DNA from 2 places in the Streptomyces sp. SYP-A7185 genome. Region 2 is predicted to be linked to the other one. Evidence: riboswitches for the same ligand, from Rfam matches in the RefSeq annotation. Region 2 holds a riboswitch; the other holds the start of a gene.
What was found. Region 2 has a riboswitch for glycine ahead of gcvT (glycine cleavage system aminomethyltransferase GcvT). Riboswitches for the same ligand answer to the same signal wherever they lie in the genome.

Region 1 (5,245 bases), 4.5 Mb from region 2:
CGGAGATGGGACCGACACCGGTCTCGGGACCCGCGGCGGGCTGGAGCGGGTGGTTGGGCAGGTACGGGGCGAGGTGCTCGCGCACGCCGACCGGGCCGACGCCGGGGCCACCGCCGCCGTGCGGGATGCAGAACGTCTTGTGCAGGTTCAGGTGCGAGACGTCGCCGCCGAACTTGCCGGGCTGGGCGAGACCCACCAGGGCGTTGAGGTTGGCGCCGTCGACGTACACCTGACCGCCCGCCTCGTGCACGGAGGCGCAGATGTCGGCGACGTGCTCCTCGAACACGCCGTGCGTGGACGGGTAGGTGATCATCAGAACCGACAGCTCGTCGCGGTGCTTCTCGATCTTGGCGCGCAGGTCCTCGACGTCGATCTCGCCGTCGTCGCTGGTCTTCACGACGACGACCTTCATGCCGGCCATCACCGCGCTCGCGGCGTTCGTGCCGTGCGCGGAGGACGGGATGAGGCAGACGGTGCGCTGCTCGTCGCCGTTGGCGCGGTGGTAGCCGCGCACGGCGAGCAGTCCGGCCAGCTCGCCCTGCGAACCGGCGTTGGGCTGGAGCGAGACCTTGTCGTAGCCGGTGACCTCGGCGAGCCGCTCCTCCAGCTCACGGATGAGCGTCAGATAGCCCTGCGCCTGCTGGGCGGGGGCGAAGGGGTGCAGCTGGCCGAACTCGGGCCAGGTGACCGGCTCCATCTCCGTGGTCGCGTTGAGCTTCATGGTGCAGGAGCCCAGCGGGATCATGCCGCGGTCGAGCGCGTAGTCGCGGTCGGCCAGCTTGCGCAGGTAGCGCAGCATCGCGGTCTCGGAGCGGTACTGGTGGAAGACGGGGTGCGTGAGGTACTCGTCCTCGCGCAGCAGGTCCGCGGGAAGCGTGTCCGCGGTCCGCTCATCGAGCGCCTCGACGTCGGCCTCGACGCCGAACGCGCTCCAGACCGCCGCCAGCTGCTTGCGCGTGGTGGTCTCGTCGCAGGCCAGGGAGACGTGGTCGGCGTCGATCTGGTGGATGTTGACGCCGCCCTCGCGGGCCGCGGCGACGAACTCGTCGGCCCGGCCGGGCACCCGCACGGTCAGCGTGTCGAAGTACGCGCCGTGCACGACCTCGACCCCGCCCGCGGTGAGCCCGGCGGCGAGGACGGTGGCGTAGCGGTGGGTACGCCGGGCGATGGACCTGAGCCCCTCGGGACCGTGGTAGACCGCGTACATTCCGGCCATCACGGCGAGCAGCACCTGCGCGGTACAGATGTTGCTGGTGGCCTTCTCGCGGCGGATGTGCTGCTCACGGGTCTGCAGGGCGAGGCGGTAGGCCTTGTTGCCGTCCGCGTCCACGGAGACACCGACGAGCCGGCCCGGCAGGCTGCGCGCGAACTTCTCGCGCACCGCCATGTATCCGGCGTGCGGGCCGCCGAAGCCCATCGGGACGCCGAAGCGCTGCGTCGTGCCGACGGCGATGTCCGCGCCCAGCTCGCCGGGCGAGGTGAGCAGCGTCAGGGCCAGCAGGTCGGCGGCGACGGAGACGACGGCACCGAGCTCGTGCGCCTGGTCGATGACGGGCTTGATGTCGCGGACGGCACCGGACGCGCCGGGGTACTGGATCAGGACGCCGACGACACCGCGCTCGGCGACCTCGGCCGGGATGCCCTCGCTCAGATCGGCGACGACGACCTCGACACCGGTCGGCTCGGCGCGGGTCTGGATCACGGCGATGGTCTGCGGCAGGGCGTCGGCGTCGACGAGGAAGACGCCGTTCTTGACCTTGCCCATGCGCCGCGAGAGCGCCATGGCCTCGGCGGCGGCCGTGCCCTCGTCCAGCAGCGAGGCGCCGGACGTGGGCAGGCCGGTCAGCTCGGCGACGACGGTCTGGAAGTTGAGCAGCGCTTCGAGCCGCCCCTGGGAGATCTCGGGCTGGTACGGCGTGTACGCGGTGTACCAGGCCGGGTTCTCCATGACGTTCCGCAGGATCACGGGCGGCGTGAAGGTCCCGTAGTAACCGAGCCCGATCATGGAGTCGAGCACCTGGTTGCGGTCCGCGAGGGAACGCAGTTCGGCCAGGACCTCGGCCTCGGTGCGCGCTCCGGGGAGGTTCAGCGCCTCGGCGTTCTTGATCACATCCGGCACGGCGGCGGCGGTCAGCTCGTCGAGCGAGCCGTATCCCACCTGCGCGAGCATCTTGGCCCGTGCCTCGGCATCGGGACCGATGTGCCGCTGCTCGAAGGGAATGCCCTGTTCGAGCTCCGAGAGCGGGATACGAGGAGTGGCGGTCATTGCGGAGGCCTCCTGGTCGACGCGACCTGCGAGGGGCACCACGGCACGGGTACCCGGACGGCCTCCCCCTCTGTCATCTCAACCTGAGAGTTTCACCGGTCCGTGCCCCGTGAGAGGCGTCGCACCGGCTTTCACCGTCGGTGAGGAAGGGATTCGAACGTGCCCGCCCGACGCCCGCCCTACTTTCCAGAGTGACCTCGTCCGTGCGGTACAGGGGCCTGAGAGATTCCGGGGAGGAGTTGCTCCTTCGGCGCCTCCGGTGTCTCGACCGGAGAGCTCTCCCGCACGGGGTCAGCAGCCAAGCGCCAGCCTACCAGCGAGGTCCGGAGCCGATCCCTCGAGTGGCCGCCTGCCGCGAAGTGCTCTTTCGTAGTGATGACGAACGAACGAGGATGAATTACGCCCCACTTCGACACGCCTCGACCCGTTGGAGGGACCGTGCAGACCGACATCGATCCGCGGAACTTGATCGGCCGCAAGGCGTTCGACCGGAACGGGGCCAAGATCGGCACGATCGACGAGGTCTATCTCGACGACGCCACGGGTGCCCCGGAGTGGGCGGCCATACGCACGGGTCTGTTCAGCCGGGACGCGTTCGTCCCCCTGGAGCCGAGCGAGCTCAGGGCCGACGGCACCCTGCACATTCCCTTCGAACGCTCCTTGATCAAGGACGCCCCCGATTTCGGTGTGGGCCGCCACCTCTCCCCCGAACAGGAACTGCAGCTCTACCACCACTACGGCCTCGACATCACGCCTCCGCAGTCGATGACGCCGCCGGACAAGGACTTCGGCACCATCGCGGGCCAGGAGAGCTGACCTCGCCGCCACCACGGGCCAGGAGAGCTCCTGACGCCCGCCGCGGGCCGTCCCGGCGCTTCCGGCCGTCCCGGCGCTTCCCGGTACGTCACGGGGCCCGGCGCCGCCGTCACCCCGGCTCCAGCGGCTCGGGAGCCGCCACCAGGGGCAGAGGCTCGGCGGGCTCCAGGGCCGGATCGTCCGTACGGAACGTCCGCACCCGCCCCGGCGCCGACGACTCCGGGGTCTCGAAGCGCACGGTGACCCGCCCCAGGCCGCTGCCCTGCACCCACCCGTGCCCGTACTCGGCGTGCCGCACGTCGTGCCCGGCGGGCCACCGCCGCTCGGCCGGAACGACCGGCTCCGCCACCGTCTCTCCGACCGGCGGGGCCGCGGCCTCCCCCGGGCTCTCCTCGGCGGTCGCCTCCCCCTGCGTCTCCAGCGCCTCCAGCGCCTCCAGCGCCTCCAGCGCGTCCGCCTCGGCCTGTGCCTGCGCCTGGGCCTGCGCGAAGAGGTCCTCCTGCGTGTAGTCGGCCAGGCCCGTCACGCCCACGCCGAGCAGCCGCACGCCGCCGGTGGTGTCCACGGACTCCAGGAGCCGCGCCGCGGCCTCCCGCACCACCCCGGGGTCGTCCGTGGGCCCGCGCAGCGTCTCGGAGCGCGTCAGCGTGGAGAAGTCGAACCGCCGCACCTTCAACACGATCGTGCGCCCCGAGTGCCCCGCCGCCCGCAGCCGCTCCACACACCGGTCCGCGAGCCGCGCGACCTCGCCCCTGACCCGCACCCGGTCATGGATGTCCACGTCGTACGTGTCCTCGACGCTGACCGACTTCGATTCCCGCTCGGCCACCACGGGCCGCTCGTCGCGGGCGAGCGCCATCGCGTACAGCGCGCTGCCGTGCGACTTCCCCAGGAGCCGCACCAGCTCGTCCTCGCCGGCCTCCGCGATCTCCCCCACGGTCGTGATCCCGCCCCGCCGCAGGTGGTCCCCGGTGGCGGGCCCCACGCCCGGCAGGGTCCTGACCGGCATCGGCCCGAGCAGCTCCCGCTCGGTGCCCGGCACGATCAGCCGCAGCCCGTCCGGCTTGGCCTCCTCCGAGGCGATCTTCGCCAGCATCTTGGACGCGGCGAGACCCACCGATCCCGCGAGCCCCGTCACCGCCTTGATGTCCGCGCGCAGCCGCTCGCCCACCACGAGCGCGGACGCCTGGTCGTCGGCCACGCCGCCCGCCTCCAGATCCACGAAGGCCTCATCCAGGCTCAGCGGCTCCACCAGCGGCGAGAGCCCCCGCAGCAGCGCCATCACCTGGTCGCTGATCTCGCGGTAGAGCCCGAAGCGCGGCACCAGATAGGCGGCATTGGGCGCCAGGCGCCGCGCCTGCCCCATGGGCATCGCCGAGTGGACCCCGAACTTCCGCGCCTCGTACGACGCCGTGGCCACCACGCCCCGCGGTCCAAGGCCGCCCACGACCACGGCTTTCCCGCGCAGACTCGGCTTCGCGGCCTGCTCGGCGGACGCGTAGAAAGCATCCATGTCGAGATGCAGAATCGTGGGCGCGGTTCTCACACCTCTGATGCTGCCTTACGCCACTGACAACGCCCCGGGGACCGCACCGCGCCCGCCATGTCGCCGGCGCCTCACACGGCCCTGTTGCGCCGCCTGGCGAGCTCGTCGGCGGGGTTCTGCCGTACCAGCGTCTCCCCGGTGTCGATCCGCTCCCCGTGCAGCTGCGAGAGCGCCGCCCGCACGTCCCGCCACACGACGCCCACCGCGATCCCGAAGACTCCCTGACCGCCCTGGAGCAGGTCGTGGACCTCGTCGGGCGAGGTGCACTCGTAGACCGTGGCGCCGTCGCTCATGAGCGTCATCCGCTCCAGGTCCTGGAAACCGCGGTCCCGCAGATGCTGGACCGTGGTCCGGATGTTCTGGAGGGACACACCGGTGTCGAGGAAGCGCTTCACGATCTTCAGGACGACGACGTCCCGGAAGCTGTAGAGCCGCTGGGTCCCCGACCCGCCCGCCGATCGCACACTGGGCTCGACCAGACCCGTCCGGGCCCAGTAGTCGAGCTGCCGGTAGGTGATGCCGGCGGCCGCACACGCGGTCGGCCCCCGGTACCCGATCTGTTCTTGTTCGGTCGGCCCGGACGTGGCGTCCCCGCTCTCCTGAACGCTCCCCTGAAC
Region 2 (5,245 bases):
GCCGTTCGGCAGCGGGACCCAGACGTGGCTGCGGCCGAGCACCTCGACGATGCGGGCCCCCACGGAGGCCTGCGGCGCTCCCGGCATGCCCAGGGAGGCCGCGAGCACCTCTTCGAGTTCGTTGCCCGGCCATCCTCCGTAGGGATGCGCGTGCGCCTGCGCCGGAATGTCCATCGTCTCTAACCCCTGCTCGGTCCCGCTCTGCCTGCCGCACGACCCTAACGTGGCCCCCGGTCGCCGAAGCCGATCCCCCGCAGCACCCCCGCCGCCGTCCGGTCGAGCAGTACGGCCGAGCCGCAGCCGCGCGGCAGGTCGCCCCGCTCGGCGGCGCCCACGAGCCGGCCGACCGTCCTGCGGTGGCGCGCGAAGGCGTACCGCGACACGCCGCGGCCGCGCGCGAGCTGCCCCTCCCTGGCGGTCTCCGGCTCCACGTCGAGCAGCAGCAGGTGCAGGGTCGTGCCGCGCCGCACGGCCTCGCGGGCCAGCCAGCGCCGTACCCAGGCCTGCGTGCCGCAGTCGTGCACCACGACGCCCTCGCCGGTGCGCAGGGCCCTGCGCAGACCGGCGTAGTGCGCGAGGCGCACCAGGGGGCGGTACACCGCGTACGGCAGCAGGTCCGGCATGCGCAGGGCCCATCGGTCGCGGGTGTCCTGCGAGTCGATGCGGGGGCCCGTGACGGCCCGGCGCATCAGCGTGGACTTCCCGCTGCCCGGCAGCCCGGAGACGACGATCAGGTCGCCCTCGCCGAACGTCAGCCGGTGCGGACTGTGGCCGCTCCGCTGCCGCAGGTCGCGGACGACGGCCGTGGCCAGGGAGCCGCAGCTCTCTTCGGCGGGGACGGCGGCCTGTTTGGGCAGGGCCACCCCCGTGTTGGTCGCGTAGACGCTCGTCCTGCGCACCGTGATCGGCCTCCCCATAGCGGTCACGTACCTGCTTCCCGCAGCTTCCCCGGCAAGTGTAAAGAGAAGGTAATGCGGCACAACAGCATTACTGGACTGGCACTGCCCTGTGACGAAGGCGCGTGCAATGATGTGCGCGCAAACTCCATACAGGCCGTTTGAATCCGCGCGGGAGAGTTCCCGGTGACCGTCGACGACGCACCGGGGCGCCGAAGGAGCAAGTCCCTCCCTTGAATCTCTCAGGCCCCGTACCGCGCGGGCGAGGCACATCTGAAAAGCGGGCCGCTCTCGCGGCTCCACCCAAGGTGCAAGTCACGACCTCCCGTACGACACGTACGGCCGGGTCGTGGTGAACCTCTCAGGTTCCGATGACAGATGGGGAGGATCGACCTCGCCCGTCATGCCCTGGGAGTTCCACATATGAGCACCGTCCCCCGTCTGACAGCCCTTGATGCCGTGCATCGGGCGCTCGGCGCCACCATGACCGACTTCGCCGGCTGGGACATGCCGCTGCGCTACGGCAGCGAGCGCGACGAGCACAACGCCGTGCGGACGAAGGCCGGTCTCTTCGACCTCTCCCACATGGGCGAGATCACGGTCACCGGACCGCAGGCCGTGGACCTCCTGAACCACGCGCTCGTCGGCAACATCGGCTCGGTCGGCGTCGGCCGCGCCCGCTACACCATGATCTGCGCCGAGGACGGCGGCATCCTGGACGACCTGATCGTCTACCGCCTCGGCGAGCCCGACGCCCCCGAGTACCTGGTCGTCGCGAACGCCTCGAACGCGCAGGTCGTGCTCGACGCGCTGACCGCCCGCGCCGAGGGCTTCGACGCCGAGGTCCGCGACGACCGCGACGCGTACGCGCTGCTCGCCGTCCAGGGCCCCGAGTCCCCCGGCATCCTGAAGTCGCTCACGGACGCGGACCTGGACGGCCTGAAGTACTACGCGGGTCTGCCCGGCACGGTCGCGGACGTGCCCGCGCTCATCGCCCGCACGGGCTACACCGGCGAGGACGGTTTCGAGCTCTTCGTCGCCCCCGGTGACGCGGAGAAGCTGTGGGGCGCGCTGATGGAGGCGGGCGAGCCCGTCGGCCTGGTGCCCGCCGGGCTCTCCTGCCGCGACACGCTGCGCCTGGAGGCGGGCATGCCGCTGTACGGGCACGAGCTGACCGCGGAGCTGACGCCCTTCGACGCGGGTCTGGGCCGGGTCGTCAAGTTCGAGAAGACCTCGCAGGCCGACACCTTCGTGGGGCGCGCGGCCCTCGCCGCGGCCGCCGAGCGGGCCGAGGCCGCTCCCCCGCGCAAGCTGGTCGGCCTGATCGCCGAGGGCCGCCGCGTCCCGCGCGCGGGCTTCCCCGTGGTCGCCGACGGCAAGGTCATCGGCGAGGTCACCTCCGGTGCCCCCTCCCCCACGCTGGGCAAGCCGATCGCCATCGCGTACGTCGACGCGGCGCACGCGGCCCCCGGCACCGAGGGCGTCGGCGTGGACATCCGCGGCACGCACGAGCCGTACGAGGTCGTGGCACTGCCGTTCTACAAGCGTCAGAAGTAACACTTCCGCTTCTGTAGTGACACTTCCGCCCCTGTGGTAACCCGGAAGTGACCCCACGCACATCTTTCCCGTTCCGCAGCACCCACCCGCGTACAGGAGAATTCAGGTCATGAGCAACCCCCAGCAGCTGCGTTACAGCAAGGAGCACGAGTGGCTTTCGGCCACCGAGGACGGTGTGGCCACCGTCGGCATCACCGAATTCGCGGCCAACGCGCTCGGTGACGTCGTCTACGCCCAGCTCCCCGAGGTCGGCGAGACCGTGACCGCGGGCGAGACCTGCGGCGAGCTCGAGTCGACGAAGTCCGTCAGCGACCTGTACTCCCCGGTGACCGGCGAGATCACCGAGACCAATCAGGACGTCGTGGACGACCCGTCGCTGGTGAATTCCGCCCCCTTCGAGGGCGGTTGGCTGTTCAAGGTACGGATCACGGACGAGCCGGACGATCTGCTCTCCGCGGCCCAGTACACCGAGCTCGCAGGCAACTAAAGACCCTTGGGGACCACCTGATGTCGCTTCTCAACACCCCTCTCCACGAGCTGGACCCGGACGTCGCCGCCGCCGTCGACGCCGAGCTCCACCGCCAGCAGTCCACCCTGGAAATGATCGCCTCGGAGAACTTCGCTCCGGTCGCCGTCATGGAGGCCCAGGGCACGGTCCTCACCAACAAGTACGCCGAGGGCTACCCCGGCCGCCGTTACTACGGCGGCTGCGAGCACGTCGACGTGACCGAGCAGATCGCGATCGACCGGATCAAGGACCTGTTCGGCGCCGAGTACGCCAACGTCCAGCCGCACTCGGGCGCCTCCGCCAACCAGGCCGCCCTCTTCGCGATCGCCCAGCCCGGCGACACGATCCTCGGCCTGGACCTGGCGCACGGCGGCCACCTCACCCACGGCATGCGCCTGAACTTCTCCGGCAAGCAGTTCAACGTGGTCGCCTACCACGTGGACGAGGCCGGCCTGGTCGACATGGCCGAGGTCGAGCGCCTGGCCAAGGAGAACAGCCCCAAGGTGATCATCGCGGGCTGGTCCGCCTACCCGCGCCAGCTGGACTTCGCCGAGTTCCGCCGCATCGCCGACGAGGTCGGCGCGAAGCTGTGGGTCGACATGGCGCACTTCGCCGGTCTCGTCGCCGCGGGCCTGCACCCCAACCCGGTGCCGTACGCGGACGTGGTCACCTCCACCACGCACAAGACGCTCGGCGGCCCGCGCGGCGGCGTCATCCTGGCCCGCAACAAGGACATCGCGAAGAAGCTGAACTCCGCGGTCTTCCCCGGCTTCCAGGGCGGCCCGCTGGAGCACGTCATCGCGGCCAAGGCCGTCTCCTTCAAGGTCGCGGCCTCCGAGGAGTTCAAGGAGCGCCAGCAGCGCACCCTGGACGGCGCCCGCATCCTGGCCGAGCGCCTGGTGCAGGACGACGCGAAGGCCGTCGGCGTCGACGTCCTGTCCGGCGGCACGGACGTGCACCTGGTCCTGGTGGACCTGCGCAACTCCGAGCTCGACGGCCAGCAGGCCGAGGACCGCCTCCACGAGGTCGGCATCACGGTCAACCGCAACGCCGTCCCGAACGACCCGCGCCCCCCGATGGTCACCTCGGGCCTGCGGATCGGTACGCCCGCGCTCGCGACCCGCGGCTTCCAGGAGGACGACTTCCGCGAGGTCGCCGACGTCATCGCCGAGGCCCTGAAGCCGGACTTCGACGCCGAGTCGCTCAAGGCCCGGGTCTCGGCCTTGGCAGCCAAGCACCCGCTGTACCCCAACCTGTAGCAGTTTCGTACGCTTTACTTCGTACGAATCTTCGGGGCACCGCGCACACTGGACAGTGACGACAGTGAGTGCGGTGCCCCGGCTCATGCCCCGCTTCCGCAGTCGCTCGTCGTACTCCGTAGTTCTCTGCACCACCCCGGCAGACAACGGCGTCTACCAACCACCATTGGAGTTTCTCGTGGCCCTCTCGGTCTTCGACCTGTTCTCGATCGGCATCGGCCCGTCCAGCTCCCACACGGTCGGTCCCATGCGCGCCGCCCGCATCTTCGCGAGCCGCCTCAAGAACGAGGGCCTGATGGCCCACACCACCGCCATACGGGCCGAGCTGTACGGCTCGCTCGGCGCGACGGGGCACGGCCACGGCACCCCCAAGGCGGTCCTGCTCGGCCTGGAGGGCGAGTCCCCGCGCTCGGTCGACGTCGAGTTCGCCGACGAGCGCGTCGAGCAGATCAAGAACACCGGCCGCCTCAACGTCCTCGGCATGCACGAGATCGACTTCGACTTCGACGAGGACCTCGTCCTGCACCGCCGCAAGGCCCTGCCGTACCACGCCAACGGCATGACGATCTTCGCGTACGACCACGAGGGCGGCCTCGTCCTGGAGAAGACGTACTACTCCGTGGGCGGCGGCTTCGTGGTCGACGACGACGCGGTGGCCGGCGAGAACCCGATCGTGCCGGACGACACCGTCCTCAAGCACCCCTTCCGCACCGGCGACGAGCTGCTGCGCCTGGCCGAGGAGACCGGCCTCTCCATCTCCGCGCTGATGCTGGAGAACGAGAAGGCGTGGCGCACCGAGGCGGAGATCCGCTCGGGCCTGCTGGACATCTGGGGCGTCATGCAGTCCTGCGTCTCGCGCGGCATGTCCCGCGAGGGCATCCTGCCGGGCGGCCTGAAGGTCCGCCGCCGCGCGGCGAACTCGGCCCGCCAGCTGCGCGCCGAGGGCGACCCGCAGGCCCGCGCGATGGAGTGGATCACTCTGTACGCGATGGCGGTGAACGAGGAGAACGCGGCGGGCGGCCGCG

Region 1: another riboswitch for glycine. It lies ahead of gcvP (aminomethyl-transferring glycine dehydrogenase); the one in region 2 lies ahead of gcvT (glycine cleavage system aminomethyltransferase GcvT).

Annotation. Positions count from the first base shown of each region.
Region 1 is NZ_CP122310.1:1,989,580-1,994,824, forward strand. It holds gene gcvP (aminomethyl-transferring glycine dehydrogenase) at 1-2,266, opposite strand, end outside; glycine riboswitch at 2,463-2,560, opposite strand; gene QBL25_RS08600 (PRC-barrel domain-containing protein) at 2,705-3,082, shown strand; gene QBL25_RS08605 (DNA polymerase IV) at 3,192-4,628, opposite strand; gene QBL25_RS08610 (MerR family transcriptional regulator) at 4,700-5,245, opposite strand, start outside.
Region 2 is NZ_CP122310.1:6,444,077-6,449,321, reverse strand. It holds gene QBL25_RS28440 (enhanced serine sensitivity protein SseB) at 1-174, opposite strand, end outside; gene QBL25_RS28435 (AAA family ATPase) at 219-905, opposite strand; glycine riboswitch at 1,059-1,163, shown strand; gene gcvT (glycine cleavage system aminomethyltransferase GcvT) at 1,320-2,453, shown strand; gene gcvH (glycine cleavage system protein GcvH) at 2,563-2,940, shown strand; gene glyA (serine hydroxymethyltransferase) at 2,961-4,220, shown strand; gene QBL25_RS28415 (L-serine ammonia-lyase) at 4,399-5,245, shown strand, end outside.